Regions from separate parts of the Cytobacillus sp. FSL R5-0377 genome, predicted to be linked through region 1. Evidence: riboswitches for the same ligand, from Rfam matches in the RefSeq annotation. Region 1 holds a riboswitch; each other region holds the start of a gene.
What was found. Region 1 has a riboswitch for S-adenosylmethionine ahead of NSQ49_RS02095 (methionine ABC transporter ATP-binding protein). Riboswitches for the same ligand answer to the same signal wherever they lie in the genome.
Positions count from the first base shown of each region.

Region 1 (6,403 bases):
AACAATATTATATGTCCTTTCTATGGAGGTTCATTAAATAGACCTTGTTTATTTTATCAGGATTTTAAGAAAACTTCACTAATAATAGATTGTATTCGATTTATGGCCTGATAAATAAAAAAATACGCCAGAAGGTCTGGCGCATTCTCTTATTAATATTTTTTTATTTCATCCACTCCGGCTTACCGAAGCCTTCAAACTGTTCATCGATAACCTTTTCGAATTCATCAGATTCAACAGCTGCCTTTAAGTCCTTGGCTAGTTGTTTATCTGTATTTTTCGTGTCAATTACGACTCGATTTCGGTACTTATCTGGCATGTCCTCTAGTTGCAGTGCATCGAGCAAATCCATCTTTGCAGCGAGGGCATAGTTTCCTGGTACGGCTGATAAATCAACACTGTCCACTGCACGCGGCAGCTGGGCAGCTTCAATTGGCTTAAACTGCAGGTTCCTGACATTGTCTTCTACATCTTTTTCAGAAATAGTAAGCGGATCAGCTTCTGCATTTATTGTGATAAGTCCTGCATCCTCAAGGATTAAAAACGCGCGCGCCGCATTCGTTGGATCATTTGGTATGGCAATAGCTGAACCTTCTTTGATTTCCTCGAATGAAGCGAATTTTTTTGAATAAATGCCCATTGGGGCAGTTGGGACGGTAATCACTTCTGACAGCTCAATATTATGTTCTTTTGCAAAAGTCTCCATATAAATTTTATGCTGGAAAAGATTAGCATCCAGGTCTCCTTTTGAAAGGGCAAGGTTAGGCTGGATATAGTCACTAAATTCTACTACTTTTACTTTATAGCCTTTATCTTCAAGAATTGGCTTTATTGCTTTGCTGACCATGTCACTGTATGGACCCGAAGTAGCACCAATGCTGATATTTTTCTTATCACCGCTTGCCTCGGAAGATGAGTTCTCACTTCCGCACGCCGCAAGTACAGCAAATGTAAGCATAAGTATGAATGCAAATGTTATCTTTTTCATTTTATTTCCCCCTGATGATATTTTTATCTTTTATCAACTAATCTGGCGATCCGGTCCCCGGCAAATTGGAAAATCTGGACTAGACAAATTAGAATAATAACAGTTGTGAACATGACTGTATTGTCATAACGGTAATAACCAAAGCGTATCGCAAGGTCCCCGACTCCACCGCCGCCGACAATACCTGCCATTGCAGAGTATGCTACAAGACTGATGACCGTAATGGTAATTCCCTGAACAATCCCCGGCTTTGCCTCAGGTACGAGTACATCCTTTACAATCATCCACGGTGTAGCCCCGACTGCTACAGCAGCCTCAATGACACCTTTATCAATCTCTCTTAAAGACTGTTCTACAACCCTCGCAAAAAACGGAATGGCAGCAACTGAGAGTGAAACCGATGCAGCAGTCGGTCCAATGGTCGTTCCGGTAATCAAATTAGCTAATGGCAAAAGAGCAATTAGCAGAATAATGAACGGAATGGAACGGATCATATTGACAATGAAGCCGACAATGTTTTTAAAAACGGTATTTTCCAAAAATAGACCCTTATCAGTTACAAAAAGCAAAACACCTGTTGGCAGACCAACAATGATGGCTACTGCAATAGATATTCCAACCATATAAATGGTCTCTAAAAATGCTTTATTCAGTTCCGGCAGTATAGCTATTAAACTTTCAAGCTGCATCACGAACCACCTCCAAATTCCTTGTCCGGTCTGTAATATATTGAATGGCTCTTTCGACTTCAAGCACAGGACCTGTTATCGCCATAACAAAAATCCCGAGCGGTTTTTCCTGAATGTATTCGATTTTTCCATGAAGGATATTCCCCTTCACTTTAAATTGCTGAAACACCTCAGAAATAACAGACTCCTCTGCAATACTTCCCTGGAAGTACACCTTAATAATCTTGCCTTCACGTTCCTTTAAAAGCTTCTCAGGCAAGTCAAATTGAAGCACGCTATTAATGAACTTTTTGGTCAGCGCTTCTCTCGGGCTGGCGAACAAATTATAGACCTTACCTTCTTCAATTACTTTTCCATCCTGCATGACAGCCATTCTGTCACATATTTCTTTAACAACTTCCATTTCATGTGTAATTAGTACAATGGTCAGATTTAATTCTTTATTAATTTTTTTCAACAGAGACAAAATGGACTTGGTAGTGCTTGGATCAAGTGCTGATGTAGCCTCATCACACAAAAGAACTGATGGATTGTTTGCCAGTGCACGGGCAATGCCAACACGCTGTTTTTGCCCGCCGCTAAGCTGTGATGGGTAGACATCCCTCTTATCCGTTAATCCGACCATATCAAGCAATTCATGAACTCGTGCTTCTATTTCAGTCTTCGTTTTGTTTGCTGCTTTTAAAGCAAAAGCAATATTTTCGAATACGGTTTTCGAACTAACCAAATGAAAATGCTGAAAAATCATGCCAATTTTTAAACGCGCCTGGCGAAGCTCTTTCTTGCTTAAAGACGTTAAAGATAATCCATCAATAAGGATTTCTCCAGAAGTGGGCTTCTCCAATAAATTTAAACACCGCAGCAAAGAGCTTTTGCCTGCTCCACTGTATCCGACGATGCCAAAAATCTCCCCTTTTTCAATCTTAAGCGATACATGATCAACACCAGTTACTTTACCTTTCTTAGTTTCATAGACTTTTTCAAGTTCTTTAATTTCTATCATGCAGATCCCCCCAGTTTCATTGCCCCTTTTCAAACAAAAAACCTCTTTCCATTCGGGAAAGAGGCATCGTTATGTATCACGACTTATCTTTCAGAATGAAATCATTCTGCAGGAAGTGGCACCGTTCCATTATGGAGGTTGCCGGACGTCATAGGGCCTGATCCCTCAGTCACTCTTGATAAGTAAATTATTTAATTGATAGTAAAAATAATATATCAATAATAATAAATTGTCAATAAGTTTTTAATTTTCCAGCATTATAGGAAACACATTCGTTATGGTTTGAGAAATAAAAATGCTTTTTTATTATATCAATTGTTTGGACTTTTTCATTTTGGGTATTTAAGAAGTAAGCAATAACTTAGGAGGGTGCAAATATGAATAGAGAACAAACAAAAGGGAATGCTGACCAATTAAAAGGTGAATTTAAAAAACAATACGGCAAACTGACCAATAACGAATCTAAAGAAGCGGAAGGCAATATGGATAAGTTAAAAGGACAAACCGAGGAAAAATGGGGAGACGCAAAGGAAGCTCTTTCCAAGACTTTTAATGATCGAAGAGATTAAAAAAAAGTACTCAGTGCTTATTAAAGCGCTGAGTACTTTTTTATAACTAAAAAGTGGTTTTTGCCCCTAAGTAACGAGGCTTCCAATAAGAATTATTCATATCGCTTATTTCTACACCCCGTGAAGAACCGGCATGAATGAACTTATAATCGCCAAGATATATTCCAGCATGTGATGGACCTGATTGGTAAGTCTCAAAGAATACCAAATCTCCCACTTTTGGTGAGGCAACATGTTTTGTGGCACTCCAAATGGATGCAACTGTACGAGGAATAGAGATTCCTGCTTTCCCATATACATAGTTCAAATAGCCGCTGCAGTCAAATCCTGCAGGAGTGCTTCCTGCCCATTTATAAGGTGAACCGATGTATTTTTTTGCTTCAGAAATAAGTTCATTTACCTTGGATGTCGATTGAGCAGCTACCTGTGATTCTGCCGGCTTGCTTGCTGCAGCACCTGATACCTTTATCGTTTTGCCGGCATAAATGATGTCTGAAGTAAGATTATTCAAGGCTTTTAACTGTGAAACCGATAGGTTATGGCGAGATGCAATACCTGAAAGAGTATCTCCTCTTTGGATAGTATAAGATCCAGTGCTAGCAGGAAGAGAAGGTACAGCAGTGTTAGCCGAACCTTTCACTTTTAGCTTTTGTCCCGGATAAATCGTGTCACTGCTGATTCTGTTTAAACTCTTAAGGGTACTGACAGAAAGGCCGTGTGTTCTTGCAATTCCCCATAAAGTATCGCCTGATTTCACTGTGTAGCTGACTGTACTGCCAGAAGAACCGCCAGCTGCTGCGTCATGGCTGTGCGGTGCCAGCAGAGTCAGAGCTTGTCCTTTATAAATTATTGAGCCTGATAGATTATTCCATGTCTTTAACTCTTCAATTGAAAGATTATTAGAGCGAGAGATTCCCCATAAGGTGTCACCAGACTGAACTATATATTTATTTTCATGTGCACTTGCTTCTCCATTGAACGGTGTAATCAAAAAACCAGCTGTCGCAGCCATTGTAAGTAGTTGTTTCTTCAAGTTGTACACTCCTTAAATTTCTTTGACATCCTAATATTAGTAATATTTCTAGTAAAATCCTATCTGAAAATAATGGACAAATAAGAAAAAATATCAATTTTTTCATGTTATTTCCTTTATTGGTTAATTCGCAGTACATTTATCCTGCATTTAATTGGGTTAATTACCATAATTTCAGGAAGACATGGGTAGTTTATCACCATAATTCAAATTATTCTAATTAAACTTTTTTCTTCTGAACAAACTAAAAAGACCAGCATTCAGATGCTGATCCTTCTAAATAAGATATTTTAAATCCAAATTCTTTTATTTTCTGCTCTGCGTGTCATTCCTAAAGAATCAAGTTTTTCAAGGAAAGGGATCATATACTTTCTGGAAAGACCCAATATCTCTTTTGCATCCCCAACCTCAAATTCAGCAGCAGTGCTCTTTTTCAGTTCTTCCACTGCTTTTCTAAAATGAACACCATGCCAATAGTATTGAGCATCAAGCGGAACTGCGATTTCCTGGTCTTCCAAAAATCGTTTTAAGTCTCCTTTGAGATTCTCTGGGATTCCTGCAGAAGCATAATATTGATCGAAAGGCTTTACTGTATAGCCATCTTTTTTTAATTCAACAATTAGATTGTCAGTGCGTTTCTGCCAGCTTTTAGGTACATGGGGATAGAAATCCTTATACTGCAGAAACTGGCCTTTGCGTTTGAAAAGATTTTCTTTAATCCCTGAATTCAAAACAAATTCAACCAGTATTTTAGGGTATTTATTCTGCATTGCCTGAAGCAATTCTGCTTTATTAATCCCTTGCTTCATTGCATTTTCCTGGTGGAACTCATTCAGGCGGTCAGCTATCTCTTCCTCTATTGCCTCTTTAATGACTACTAAAGTGAATTCCTTGTTATTAATGTTCAGAAAGTCTTCTTCTTTTAAAATTTCTTTAACCGTCCATTCATCAAGCGAGGTTTTTGCTATAATTTGTGAAGGTGTTAGGACCATTTCTTCGGACATCGCCGCTTTTATACGATCTTTCGGTGTCCCTTCTTTTTTTCTGCTTAAATCTTCAATGGTTTTTTGGCCGAACCGGTATTTTTCCCCATTAGGATCGATAACCCAGCCACCGCCGATTGTCTCCTGGGGACTTGGCCGCCTTAAAATGAACCTGTCTCCCCTTTTGGCGACAACTTCCTCTTCTAAACGGAGCTGGCAGAGGATTTCTCCTTCAGAATTGGATAATTCATTTCGGTCAAAAAAGACAATTTTGCCCATGACCTCGGCTGTACCAATATGACATTTGATCGGCATTCTCTGTTTGACGATATGCTCTAAATCTCCCACCATTCTTACTGAAACATCAATAATTTTCGTAATGCTGAAATGCTCCGAGGATACGAGGACCTCGCCCCGTTCAATTTCCTCCTTTGACACACCCGAAAGGTTAATGGCCGCCCTTTGGCCTGCAAATGCCGCCTTTGCGGGCTGATGATGAACCTGCAGCTGGCGTGCCCTGGTCTCAATACCCTTTGGCATGATTTTCAGAAGCTGTCCTTCCTCTACTATACCTTCATAAACTGTGCCTCTTACTACAGTTCCCTGGCCTTTCACAGTAAATACCTGATCGATTGGAAGGCGGAATGGACCTTTTACATCCCGTGTGTCCTGTTCCTTCAAAGTATGGATAATTTGCTCCTTTAGCTTTTCAATACCTTTGCCTGTAAGGCTATCTGTTAAAATAAATGGAGCTTTTTCAAAAACTGTACCTTTCAGTTCCTCAAAGATTTCTTCCTTTACCAGGCCGGTGAACTCTTCATCCACACGATCAATTTTAGTTATGGCAACAATGCCATTGCGGATCCCCAGAAAATCAAGAATTTCAAGGTGTTCTCTTGTTTGCGGCATAACTCCTTCGTCAGCTGCCACAGCCAGGATGACTAAGTCAATACCTGCAACACCAGCAATCATTTGCCTGATAAAACGTTCATGACCGGGTACATCCACTACTGAAATTTGAATTTCCTCATCTTCATGTAAAGGGGCAAATCCCGGTTCTATGGATATTTGCCTCTCTTTTTCCTCTTTAAGCCTATCTGTATCCACATTTGTTAATGCTTTTGTCAATGTGGTTTTT
Region 1 covers NZ_JBBORA010000001.1:412,419-418,821, forward strand. Annotated here, with positions in the region: gene NSQ49_RS02080 (M15 family metallopeptidase) at 1-5, opposite strand, end outside; gene NSQ49_RS02085 (MetQ/NlpA family ABC transporter substrate-binding protein) at 164-988, opposite strand; gene NSQ49_RS02090 (methionine ABC transporter permease) at 1,012-1,677, opposite strand; gene NSQ49_RS02095 (methionine ABC transporter ATP-binding protein) at 1,667-2,680, opposite strand; SAM riboswitch class I at 2,761-2,865, opposite strand; gene NSQ49_RS02100 (CsbD family protein) at 3,058-3,249, shown strand; gene NSQ49_RS02105 (C40 family peptidase) at 3,296-4,282, opposite strand; gene selB (selenocysteine-specific translation elongation factor) at 4,573-6,403, opposite strand, start outside.

Region 2 (6,403 bases), 2.9 Mb from region 1:
TCACGGAATTTTGAAGCAAGTTCTTTTGCTTTCGTTTCATAAGCAGCCTGATCTGCCCATGTTTTGTTTGGCTGAAGTACTTCATCAGGCACTCCTGTAACATGCTGAGGAATTTCCAGCCCGAAAATTTCGTCCTTGATCGTTTCTACGTTGTTGAGTTCACCTTCGAGTGCCGCTTCGACCATTGCACGAGTGTAGGCAAGTTTCATGCGTTCACCGACTCCATACTCTCCGCCAGTCCAGCCTGTGTTTACAAGGAAGACTTTTGCGTTATGCTCATCGATTTTCTCGCCAAGCATTTCAGCATAACGATTTGCAGGAAGCGGAAGGAACGGTGATCCAAAACATGTAGAGAATGTTGCCTGCGGTGATGTAATGCCGCGCTCAGTTCCTGCAAGCTTGGATGTATAGCCGCTTAAGAAATGGTACATTGCCTGCTCTTTTGATAGTTTAGAGATTGGAGGCAATACGCCAAATGCGTCAGCTGTTAAAAATACGATTGTATTAGGGTGTCCGGCAATGCTTGGGTCAACGATATTATCGATGGCCTGAAGCTGGTACGCCGCACGTGTATTTTCAGTTAAAGTGCTGTCATCGTAATCTGCAACCCGGGTTTCGCTGTTTACCACTACATTTTCTAATACAGCACCAAAACGGATCGCATCAAAAATCTGCGGTTCTTTTTCACGGGATAAGTTGATGCATTTCGCGTAGCATCCGCCCTCAATATTGAAGACTCCATTCGCAGACCAGCCATGCTCGTCATCACCGATTAGCTTGCGGTTCGGATCTGCAGATAAAGTTGTTTTTCCAGTTCCGGATAAGCCGAAGAATAAAGCAACATCGCCTTCCCGTCCAACGTTTGCGGAACAGTGCATAGGAAGAATTCCGTTTTCTGGAAGCATGTAGTTCATAACAGAGAAGATGGACTTCTTCATTTCACCGGCATATTCTGTTCCGCCAATTAAAACGGTGCGGCGTTCAAATGAAATGATAATGAATGTTTCGGACTTTGTTCCGTCAACAGCAGGGTCTGCTTTGAAATTAGGAGCAGAAATGACAGTGAACTCTGCCTGATGATCCAATAGCTCGTCTTCTGCAGGGCGAATGAATAACTGGTGGGCAAATAGGTTATGCCATGCATATTCATTGATTACCTGGATAGGCATGCGGTGTTTTTTATCAGCACCTGCGAATCCTTTGAATACGAATACTTCTTCTTTTTCTTTTAAGTAATTGATTACTTTATTATAAAGATTAGAGAATGCTTCTTCAGAAATGGGCTGGTTTACACTGCCCCAGTCCATTTTGTCTTTATTTGATGCTTCTTCAACAATGTATTTATCTTTAGGAGAACGCCCTGTATACTTTCCTGTCGTAGCGCGAACAGCTCCAGTAGAAGTAAGGGACCCTTCATTGCGGTTTAGAACCTTTTCCACAAGCTGAGGAACGGATAATTGCACTTGAATGTTGCTGCCATTTAGTAATTCGCTCAATTCATTTGATATGCTTACAGAGTTCATCTGATGAATACCTTCCTTTTTCCCGATTTTTTTATGAAAGTGATTACATCTCGAAATTAGTATAACACATTGAAATGATTAGTCTATACTATTACGAAACTTTTTTGTCTGTGTTATAAAATTGTCACATTTGGACATGCAATCCACTTTAATCACCTTATAACTGATATATGCTATTATAGAAGAAAGTGTTAATTTTATCATGGGACTGATCTAAAATGAAGACAATTGCCCTATATGATGGAACATGTTCTTTATGCAAGGAAACAAAGAGGATTTTTAATAAACTCGATTGGCTGAATAAAGTCGAATGGATCTCCCTGCAGGAATATGAAAAAATGCAGGGCACTTTATCGTTTTCCAGACATGATTTGCGGAGGGAGCTTCATATTATTACTCCCGCAGGCAGCGTGAAAAAGGGTTACACTGCAGTAAGGAGACTTCTGTTCCTCTTTCCTGCAACCTTTTTAATCAGCACCCTGTTGTATATACCACTCACAGCACTTCTGGGCAATCCGACATACAAATGGATTGCGAAAAACAGGCACAAATTTCTAAAGAAAAAGTGTGATGATGGAAGCTGTTCTCTATAAGGATGAAGCAGAATTTTTAAAGTCGGAATTTTACTGTGAAAAATAATGAAAATCTGTTGACATGGTTCGATAAAATACGGTATGATTCAACCTTGAACGGATACTCTCTTATCCCGAGCTGGTGGAGGGACAGGCCCTATGAAACCCAGCAACCTGCTAAAGGCAATAATCAGCAAAGGTGCTAACCTGACGCAAGGACGTAATTCCTTGAACGATAAGAGTGAAAGGCGCGAATCGATTTGCTTTCAACCTTTTCACTAATGAGAAGGTTTTTTATTTTGCAATGAAATGAACGGCTTTTGGAATGTACTATTTATGTGAGTTTTTGGCATGAATCTGATAAATGGTTACCTGGCATTCTTGCCGGCGCTGTCTATTTTTCTAATAAAAACTCCATGTTTATTTCATACTACTAAGGGAATGAGTTCCGTATCAAACAGAGATCCATGAAATGACAGGGAAAAGTTATTTTTTCCGCTTCCCCATTTCTTATTCTCGCTCAATTTTCTATTTATAAGGAGGAAGCCAGATGTCAACAAAACGTCGTTTGTTCACTTCTGAATCAGTTACTGAAGGTCATCCGGATAAAATCTGTGACCAGATTTCTGATGCAATCTTAGATGCGATTTTAGCTAAAGATGCGAATGCCCGTGTTGCTGCAGAGACTTCTGTAACAACTGGACTTGTATTAGTTGCAGGTGAAATCACAACATCTACATACGTAGATATTCCAAAAATCGTTCGTGAAACGGTAAAAGAAATCGGTTATACCCGTGCCAAATATGGTTTCGATTCCGAAACATGTGCTGTTTTAACTTCCATTGATGAGCAGTCTGCTGATATCGCAATGGGGGTTGACCAGGCACTTGAAGCACGCGAAGGGCAAATGAGCGATCAGGAAATCGAAGCAATCGGTGCAGGAGACCAGGGATTAATGTTCGGTTTTGCCTGCAACGAAACGAAAGAGCTTATGCCTCTTCCGATTTCTTTAGCACATAAACTTTCCCGCCGCCTGACTGAAGTCCGTAAAGAAGAAATCCTTCCTTACCTTCGTCCCGACGGAAAAACTCAGGTAACTGTTGAGTATGATGAAAACGACAAGCCTGTGCGCATTGACACAATCGTTATTTCTACTCAGCATCACCCAGAAATCAGCCTTGAGCAAATTCAGCGAAATCTGAAGGAACATGTTATTAACCCGGTTGTTCCGAAAGAACTAATTGATGAGAATACTAAGTACTTCATCAACCCGACAGGACGCTTTGTTATCGGCGGACCTCAAGGTGATGCTGGCCTGACAGGACGCAAAATCATCGTAGATACTTACGGCGGATATGCACGCCATGGCGGCGGAGCGTTCTCCGGCAAGGATCCTACAAAGGTTGACCGCTCTGCTGCATATGCTGCACGTTATGTAGCGAAGAACCTTGTTGCAGCCGGTTTAGCAGAAAAAGTTGAAGTCCAGCTTGCTTATGCGATCGGTGTGGCACAGCCTGTTTCGATTTCTGTTGATACATTTGGAACTGGCAAAGTGGATGAAGATGTATTAGTTGATCTAGTAAGAAAGCATTTTGATCTTCGTCCTGCAGGAATTATTAACATGCTTGGCCTTCGCCGCCCAATTTACAAGCAGACAGCTGCTTACGGACATTTCGGACGTACAGATGTTGACCTTCCTTGGGAGCGTACTGACAAAGCAGAAATTCTTCGTTCTGAAGCGTAATATAAAAAGCGGGAGTTGCATTTATGATGTAACTCCCGCTTTCTTTTTTGCGTCTAATACTAATAGGGTGTTAATCACTTTTCGGTCTTTATGCTCTATAGTCGTTTATAATTTTATGGTATCGTATAAACTTCGGATAATGGCTTAATTTTCCGTATAGAAACATTTTATATTCTGCGTGCTAATTATTAGCGATTAGTGGTAGTATTATAGGGTATGTTTTCTAAGACAAAGAGCCGCCTGAGGCTGTATCTTAATATTGAGAAAAGAATGGAGTAGGTGACGTACATAATGTGTGGTTTTATTGGTTGTGTACATGAAAAAGCACAAAATTACCGTGACGCAGATAAAGAACAATTCCAAAATATGAATGATATCATTACTCATCGGGGTCCGGATGATTCAGGATACTATTTTGATGATCATATTCAATTCGGCTTCCGCCGGTTGAGCATTATTGATATTGAAAGCGGACACCAGCCGCTGACTTACGAGAATGAGCGATATTGGATCATCTTCAATGGTGAAATCTATAATTATGTGGAACTTCGTGAAGAACTTCTCAAAGCAGGATTAAGCTTTGAAACCAGCTCAGATACAGAAGTCATAATTGCGCTTTACAGCCATATGAAAGAAAAGGCTGTTGAAAAATTGCGCGGTATGTTTGCGTTTGTCATTTGGGATAAACAGGAGCAGTCCCTATATGGAGCCAGGGATCCATTTGGGATTAAGCCTTTCTTTTATTACGATAAGGGAGACCGCACGTTCTTTGGATCAGAGAAGAAGAGCATCTTATTGGCGCTTAAGAATGATGTATTGAACTATGACTCCCTGCAGCATTATCTGACCTATCAGTTTGTGCCTGAGCCGCACACGATGTCAGAGGGGATCCATAAGCTTGAGCCAGGCCATTATTTTACTAAAAAAATTGGTGCGCCGATGGATATTAAACGCTATTGGAAGGCTGCTTTCCATCCAGTGCAAAAATCAGAAGCTGATTTTACAAAAGAAATTAGAGATGTTTTATTCGACTCTGTAAAAATGCATATGCGTGCCGATGTTCCTGTAGGTTCTTTCCTTTCAGGCGGAATTGATTCTTCCATTATTGCGTCGATTGCGAAAGAATTTCACCCAGCTATTAAAACATTCTCTGTCGGCTTTGAACGCAATGGCTTCAGCGAGGTTGATGTGGCGAAAGAAACAGCCGAAAAGCTGGGTGTTGAAAACATCAGCTACATCATCTCTCCTCAGGAATATATGAATGAGATTCCAAGAATCATGTGGCATATGGACGACCCGCTAGCTGACCCGGCTTGTGTGCCCCTTTATTTTGTGGCAAGAGAAGCGCGAAAGCATGTAACTGTTGTACTATCCGGCGAGGGAGCAGATGAGCTGTTTGGCGGCTATAATATTTACCGTGAACCACAATCCCTGGAAGTCTTCAATAAGATTCCTGCCATTGGCAAAAAGCTTCTGCGTATGATCGCCAGACTGATGCCAGAGGGAGTGAAGGGAAAAAGCTTTATCGAACGCGGAGTCACCCCAATGGAAGAGCGCTACATCGGAAACGCAAAAATGTTTACGGAACAAGAGAAGCGCAGTTTGCTTCATGTCTACAAAGACAACTTGAATTATACGGATATCACGAAACCTTTGTATGAGGAAAGCCGCGGCTATGATCCGGTTGACCGCATGCAGTATATCGACATTCATACCTGGATGCGCGGAGACATTCTTTTGAAAGCAGACAAGATGACGATGGCTCATTCTCTCGAGCTTCGTGTTCCGTTCTTGGATAAAGAAGTCTTTGAAGTGGCTTCTAAAGTCCCGACAAGCCTGAAAACGGCAAATGGCACTACGAAATATATTCTCCGCAAAGCTGCCGAAGGAGTCGTTCCGGATCATGTACTGAACCGCAAGAAGCTTGGGTTCCCTGTACCAATCCGTCACTGGCTGAAGGACGAGATGAATGAGTGGGCTAAAAATATCATCCGTGAAAGCAATACAGATCACCTGATTAAGAAAGACTATGTATTGCAGCTGCTTGAAGACCATTGTCAGGATAAAGCGGACAACAGCCGCAAAATCTGGACAGTTCTGATGTTCATGGTTTGGCATCAGGTATATGTGGAGAAAAAATACTCCTTTGAAAAAGAATACTTGTTAGATAAAGATTTGCAGCCACTTAAAGGCTAAAACAAAAACGTCCATCAGGTGAGAGCCTGGTGGACGTTTTTTAGGATAAGAATTTCTTGAGGCGGGTAATTTTCCAGGCTCCAGCGCCTCGGCCATATGGTGTCGAGGCAGGAGATGGAACTTTTCTTATGGGTGATAACTAATAGCCTGTTTGCCCATCTGGACCCATGCTTTTTCAAAATCAGTTATGGGAGCTTTTTTATTTTTTTCGCCTGTGAGCGGATCGTTGAAGTACATGTAATCCTGGTCATAGCCCGTTAGCAGAACTGAATGCTCTTTATAAGTAATCTGGATCTTTCCGTTCGGCGTATACCAGGTCTGAAAAAAGTCATCAGAAAGCTGTTTATAGGCTGTGTTGATAATAACCC
Region 2 covers NZ_JBBORA010000001.1:3,290,010-3,296,412, forward strand. Annotated here, with positions in the region: gene pckA (phosphoenolpyruvate carboxykinase (ATP)) at 1-1,523, opposite strand, end outside; gene NSQ49_RS16850 (thiol-disulfide oxidoreductase DCC family protein) at 1,742-2,116, shown strand; SAM riboswitch class I at 2,222-2,337, shown strand; gene metK (methionine adenosyltransferase) at 2,646-3,839, shown strand; gene asnB (asparagine synthase (glutamine-hydrolyzing)) at 4,131-6,035, shown strand; gene NSQ49_RS16865 (C39 family peptidase) at 6,162-6,403, opposite strand, start outside.
Region 2: it holds a riboswitch for S-adenosylmethionine, as region 1 does, so the genes downstream of both, metK (methionine adenosyltransferase) here and NSQ49_RS02095 (methionine ABC transporter ATP-binding protein) in region 1, are expected to answer to the same signal.

Region 3 (6,403 bases), 120 kb from region 1:
AACCAGTCACAGGCTTGGATAATTTCACTGACACCCGTTATCCATCCGATACGCATGCCCGGTGCCACTACCTTGGATAACGAACCGATATGCAGAACTTGATTGCTTGGATCCATTGCTTTTAGTGTGGGGAGATTTTTATTAAATGATAATTCTCCATATGCATCATCTTCAACTATAAGGAAATTAAATTTATTGGCAAGCTCCAATATATGCCGCCGGCGTTCTTCATTCATCGTCGTGCCTGTTGGATTTTGATAGGTGGGAATTGTATAAAGAAACTTCGGGATAGCAAGCCCTTTTTGTTTTCTTTCTTCTAAAATCTCCTCCAATATATCTGTTTGAAGTCCGTGTTTATCAACCGGAACACTAATAATATGTTTAGTGTAATTTTGTAAAATTTCTAAAGCCTCCATATATGTTGGAGATTCAATTGCCACAACTGATTCCTCATCAATAAGAACGCGGGAAATCAAATCAATTGCCTGACAGGCCCCCGAAGTAATCAAAAGTTCTTCTTCCGAAACAGATATGCCCCGACTTATCAATCTCTGTAAAATCTGTTCCTTCAGCTTTAAAATCTTGGGGCTTCCAATATAATGGAGCGGCAAATCATGTTCTTCCTCTAATAAACTGTTAACAGCTGCTTTCATCTCTTCATGAGGGATCAGAGCAGGAGCCGGATAGCCGCAATGAAGGCGTATACACTCATCCGGAATCTCAGGAATCCACTCCCCGGGAGGAGTATTCTGAAGTGCTGATTTGATGTTGTCAGGAAAAAAAGAAGCGGCTTTCACTTCTACCCACACCTTTCTAGTCGCTTTTACTATCGATTATATACCTCTTGGCTGAGATGCTCCATCTATTCAAACTGCTTTTAATAAAGCAAGTGTTCTTCAAAATGCCGTTTTACTTTGCCCCACTCTTCCCTTATGACACTATAAAGAACCGTATGACGGATTATTCCTTCTTTTCTTATCATATGATTTCGAAGAATGCCTTCCTTAACAGCACCGATTCTTTCGATCGCTTTTTGTGAACGGAGGTTTTCATGCCCGGTTTTAATTTGTACACGATTAAGGGCAAGTTCTTCAAAACAATATGTTAATAATAAATATTTACAGTTAGTATTAATATTTGAGCTCCAATAAGCAGGATTCACCCATGTGGACCCGATTTCAAGCCGTTTATGCTGGGATGATATATCTAGAAACCAGGTAGCACCGATAATTTCTCCTAATTTTTTATCAACAATTGCAAACGCAAAATCAGTTCCTCTCTCCCGTTTTTGGATTGCATCTTCAACATACTGAATAACCCGGCTTTTGTCAGTTAAATCAACCGACATATGCTCCCATATTCTTTTATCCTGGGCAGCTTTATAAAGTCCCTCTACATGCTCGAGATTCATTGGAATTAACTGCACTAAACTGTTTTCTAATTTTTTCATATTATCACTCTCCCTGCATCTATTAAAATCGATTTCTGGTATGATAAAAATAACCAAATATGAATTTTAATATAATACCAGGGACTGATTTAATGGAGCTCCAAATTCTTCTCTCGAATCATAAAGCAAAATATAAGCAAATTTATGAACAAATCCGAAGGGCGACTTTAGAAAGAAAGCTGGCTGCTCATGCCAAGCTTCCTTCAAAACGGCAACTGGCCGAGCAGTTAAATGTCAGCATCGTGACTGTTCAAACGGCTTATGAACAGCTCCAGAGTGAAGGGTACTGTTATACAGTGGAACGAAGTGGATATTTTGTTTCGGAAATTAAGGATGAATGGCACTATAATGAGCATGGATCAGTAGAATTGGAAAAAGAAATACAGGGTGAGTCTTCAATTAATTTTAAAAACGGGCAAGTTGATGCTGCTGCCTTCCCCTATAAACACTGGAACAGACTTTATCGAAAAGAACTTAATAAATCCAATGCCAGCAATGCCCCGTGGCAGGGGGACTATTCTTTGCGAGTGCAGATTGCACAATACCTGCAGCAAGCCAGAGGATTGACCTGCAAACCGGAACAGGTATATCTATTCAGCGGATTTCAACAGCAGTTATTGAATGTCTGTTTGTTTTTCAAGAGAAAAACCGCAGGAATAGAAGATCCGGGTTTTACTAGGGCAAGATCCGTTTTTGAGCAATTGCAGCAGGAATATTATCCCATTCCTGTGGACGATGAAGGATGCTGTGTACCTGATAATCCGGTAAAACTATTATATACAACACCAGCCCACCAGTACCCTACTGGTACAATTATGTCTATTGCCAGAAGGACTGAGCTGTTAAATTGGGCACTGAAACAGGATGCTTACATTCTTGAGGATGACTATGATTCTGAGTTCCGCTATAAAGGGACACCGATTCCGTCATTGGCCCATCTGGATTCCGGCGGGCGCGTTCTTTACTTTGGCACCTTTTCAAAAACTTTGCTCCCGGCACTTCGGATCAGCTATCTGATTATGCCGGCACCACTGCAGCAGAGATATGAAGAATTTAATGCTTATCAAAAGTCTAATGTTTCAAGAATCGACCAGCGGGCTGCTGCAAAATTTATGGAAGAAGGACTTTATACATCTCATATAGCAAAAATGAGAACGTTATATCGGGCCAAGCGGAACTGTTTAATCGAAAGCCTTTCAAGGCATTTGGGAGATCATTTTGACATAATTGGCGATACAGCAGGTTTGCACATTATCGTAATATTACCTGATGGATTGAATGAATCTAAAGCAATCGAACTGGCAAAGTCGGCGGGAGTTGAAATTGATGCGGTTTCGCCTATGTACCAGCATCACAAGCCTGCCAACCATGTGATGCTTGGTTATGGGGCACCTTCAATGGACGAAATTGAGAAGGGAGTCCAATTAATGGCTAATGCGTGGAAAAGTTATTTGACTAATTAATATCTATCATCTAAAAGGGCGCTTATCTTACGGGATATCGCTCTTTTGCCGGATCTGTAATCGTGCAGAGCTTTTCCTTAACCGCTGCCATAAAATCAAACATATTCATCCCCTCGATTTGCTGGAAATTAAAAAAATCATCGTTATAGTACATATGAATATGCTTGCCCGTTATTCCCCTCTTTTCTTTAATGGAAGTTATATCGATATATGCAAATTCTTCAACTAATTCCTTTGTTGATTCAGATGCAGATAATCCATAAAATAGCAGCCTTTTATTTGTTGCCGCCAGCAATCCGGGCAGCGGGGCTAAACAGTAATGCGATACTAATGAACAGGTTAAGCATTCAATAATGTTTTCTTCTTCATGCAGCACAGTTCCAAACGAATTTATAATGCTACTCATGGGATCCCCTCCTCATATCTCTTCTGTCAAACTGCAGTCTTCACTGCGAGTATCAGTCCGGTAGACCAATCCAATTCGGTAATGTCGAGATCTGGCCTGTCCTGCAGAGTTTTGAGAAGTTTAGTAGCTTTGATTCTAAATTCTTCAGGCAATTTCTGCTGCGGAAACACATCATGAATTACATAAAAACCGCCAACATTCAAATGGTCCAGGGTTTTGTCCAGGAGCTCGAATTTTCCGGGCCACGTATCTGCAAAAATAAAATCGAATCGCTCAGATAGATTTCGAATAAAAGCTGCTCCGTCTTCACAGCAAAATGTGATTCTGGCGTCCTTTCCGAGGTATTTTTTCGCAATGGATTGCACGTTCAAATCTATATCAACGGTCGTAAGCTTACTGCTTTCATCCATCCCATCCATTATCCATGAAGCAGAAGCTCCCGTACCTGTCCCCAGCTCCAAAAAGCTTCCACCCGGTTTGGAGGCAGCCAGCCCCTTTAGTAAAAATCCTGTTTTTCTATCACATGATTGCCCGAAGCCCATCACAGCAGATTCCTGTAATATACTCGAATATGCTTCCGGTACCTGTATAACGCTGTTTTCCATTTGTCATTCCTCCGCTTTCTTCGTACTATATTAAACACTTAGCACGGGAGCATAAAAGAGCACCAAAAAAGGCCCCTTTATAAGAGGCCTTAACTTATCAAATCGACCTCTTATCTCCCAGAGCGTCAACTCTGTTGGAATTAGCACCTTCCTGACATAATCAGGGGTTGCTGAGGCTTCGCAGGGCCAGTCCCTCCACCTCTCTGGATAAGAATTTGTATGTATATTAATTTATTTTCAATCAAGTATTGCATATTTTTAGCAAGATGGCAAGACTTTGGTGGTTTATTGCCATGTAAGAAACGCATGATTCTGCCTTCCTGTATATTTATTTCAATTCTAAGGAAATTTAAGGATATACATATTGCCTGAGGAGGAAATTGTGGTGTTTCGATTTAAAAGGAGTCCTTCAAAAAAAAGAGTAAAAAAACAGATTAAGCCCGAGTTGACATCACAGGACATCCTCTTATCAAAAAAGCTGGAAGACAATATACAATTTTTCTCCTCACTTTATGGAGAGAGTTCAGATGTGATTTTCCGTTATTTTGCCTTAAATAAAATTGACGCAGCCATAATTTATATAGATGGATTAAGTGATACCCAAAAGCTTGACGAGCTGGTCCTTGGAACCTTACTGCATCAAAACATGAATATCGAAAACGACTTCCTTCATACTGTGAAAAACCGATTGCCGATTTCAAGTATTAAAAGAATGGCAACAACCGCTGACTGTATCGACTCAATAAGCATCGGGAACCCAATAGTGCTTTTTGATGGGTATGATGAAGCTCTTTCACTGGGATTAGCCAAATTTGAAAAGCGTTCGATAGAAGAACCGCAGGCTGAGACCTCCATTCGGGGTTCGAGGGAAGGCTTTACTGAATCACTCGGTGTCAATACATCTTTACTGCGCCGGATCATTAAAGACCCGGGACTGAAAATGAAGACTCTGCATGTAGGCAAATATACGAAGACGAAGGTAGTTATCTCATATATTGAAGAAATAGCGGATAAAACTCTGATACAGGAAATAGAAAGCCGTCTTAATCGCATTACTGTTGACGGAGTACTGGAAAGCGGCTATATCGAACAATTCATTGAAGATAGCCCGTATTCTCCTTTTCCCCAGTTATTGTACACGGAACGTCCGGATGTGGTATGTGCAAATTTACTTGAAGGAAGAGCAGTATTAATGATTGAAGGGACACCTTTTGCTTTAATTGCTCCCGTGAGTTTCTTCAGTTTGTTTCAATCACAGGAGGACTATTATGAAAGGTTTTGGATTGGTACCTTCATCCGGTCTCTTCGGTTTCTTTTCTTAGCTGTATCCCTATTCCTTCCTGCCATATATGTTGCCATAACAACATTTCACCAGGAAATGATTCCCATGGACCTGATGCTTAGCATTGCGTCCTCCAGAGAAAGTGTCCCCTTCCCTGCCATTGTGGAAGTCCTTCTAATGGAAGTTGCTTTTGAAGGACTGAGAGAGGCAGGGATACGCCTTCCAAAACAAGTAGGTTCAGCTGTTAGTATTGTGGGTGCCCTTGTAATTGGTCAGGCAGCTGTTCAAGCGGGGATTGTTTCTGCACCTATGATTATAGTAGTGAGTATTACGGGTATTGCCTCTTTCATGATCCCCCGTTATTCAATGGGACTTGCCATTCGATTACTGAGGTTTCCCATCATACTCCTTGGCGGCGCTTTAGGATTAATAGGTGTAATGCTTGCACTAATCCTGCTCGTCATCCATTTATCAGAGCTAAGATCATTCGGTTTACCATACCTGACTCCTGTATCAACACTGCAAAAAAATGCGGTAAAGGACACACTCTTTCGTTCGCCTTTATGGAAAATGAATCAGCGAGCTCATTCCACAGGAAAATACAACAAAACTAAACAAGGGTCCAGCTTAAAACCAGGTCCTGAAAATAGCGGCAGTTAAATAAGTTAAAATGGCGGTGAGATGGACATGCTGGAAAAGGGAAAAATATCGGCCCTGCAAATGGAATTTTTAATTGTCCCGGCTATCATTGCCACAGGTGTTCTTTCGATTCCATCCATATCGGGAAGGTTAGCCGGGCATGACATGTGGATGACGCCTATAGCAGGTTCTATAATCGGTTTTATCACGGTATTCATTGCATGGAAGCTTCATCAATTATTTCCAAGGATGACCCCTATCGAATACAGTGAGCAAATACTTGGAAAAGCACTTGGTAAACTCTTTAATTTCTTTCTTGTTTCCTTTTATTTGCATACTACAGGCATTGTCATCAGACAGTATTCAGATTTCATTACCGGCAACGTGATGCTGCAGACGCCTTCCGTCATTTTTTCCATTACTATCGTTTTTGTCAGTGCTTTGGCAGTTCGTGGCGGGATTGAAGTAATGGCCAGATCTGCAGTAATTTGCACAACTTTATTCATGGTTACTTCTTTATCACTGCTCTTATTGCTTAAGGAAATTGATCTTAGCTAT
Region 3 covers NZ_JBBORA010000001.1:535,664-542,066, forward strand. Annotated here, with positions in the region: gene NSQ49_RS02680 (aminotransferase-like domain-containing protein) at 1-797, opposite strand, end outside; gene NSQ49_RS02685 (GNAT family N-acetyltransferase) at 878-1,450, opposite strand; gene pdxR (MocR-like pyridoxine biosynthesis transcription factor PdxR) at 1,543-2,913, shown strand; gene NSQ49_RS02695 (PH domain-containing protein) at 2,936-3,319, opposite strand; gene NSQ49_RS02700 (O-methyltransferase) at 3,346-3,924, opposite strand; SAM riboswitch class I at 4,032-4,138, opposite strand; gene NSQ49_RS02705 (spore germination protein) at 4,310-5,866, shown strand; gene NSQ49_RS02710 (GerAB/ArcD/ProY family transporter) at 5,894-6,403, shown strand, end outside.
Region 3: it holds a riboswitch for S-adenosylmethionine, as region 1 does, so the genes downstream of both, NSQ49_RS02700 (O-methyltransferase) here and NSQ49_RS02095 (methionine ABC transporter ATP-binding protein) in region 1, are expected to answer to the same signal.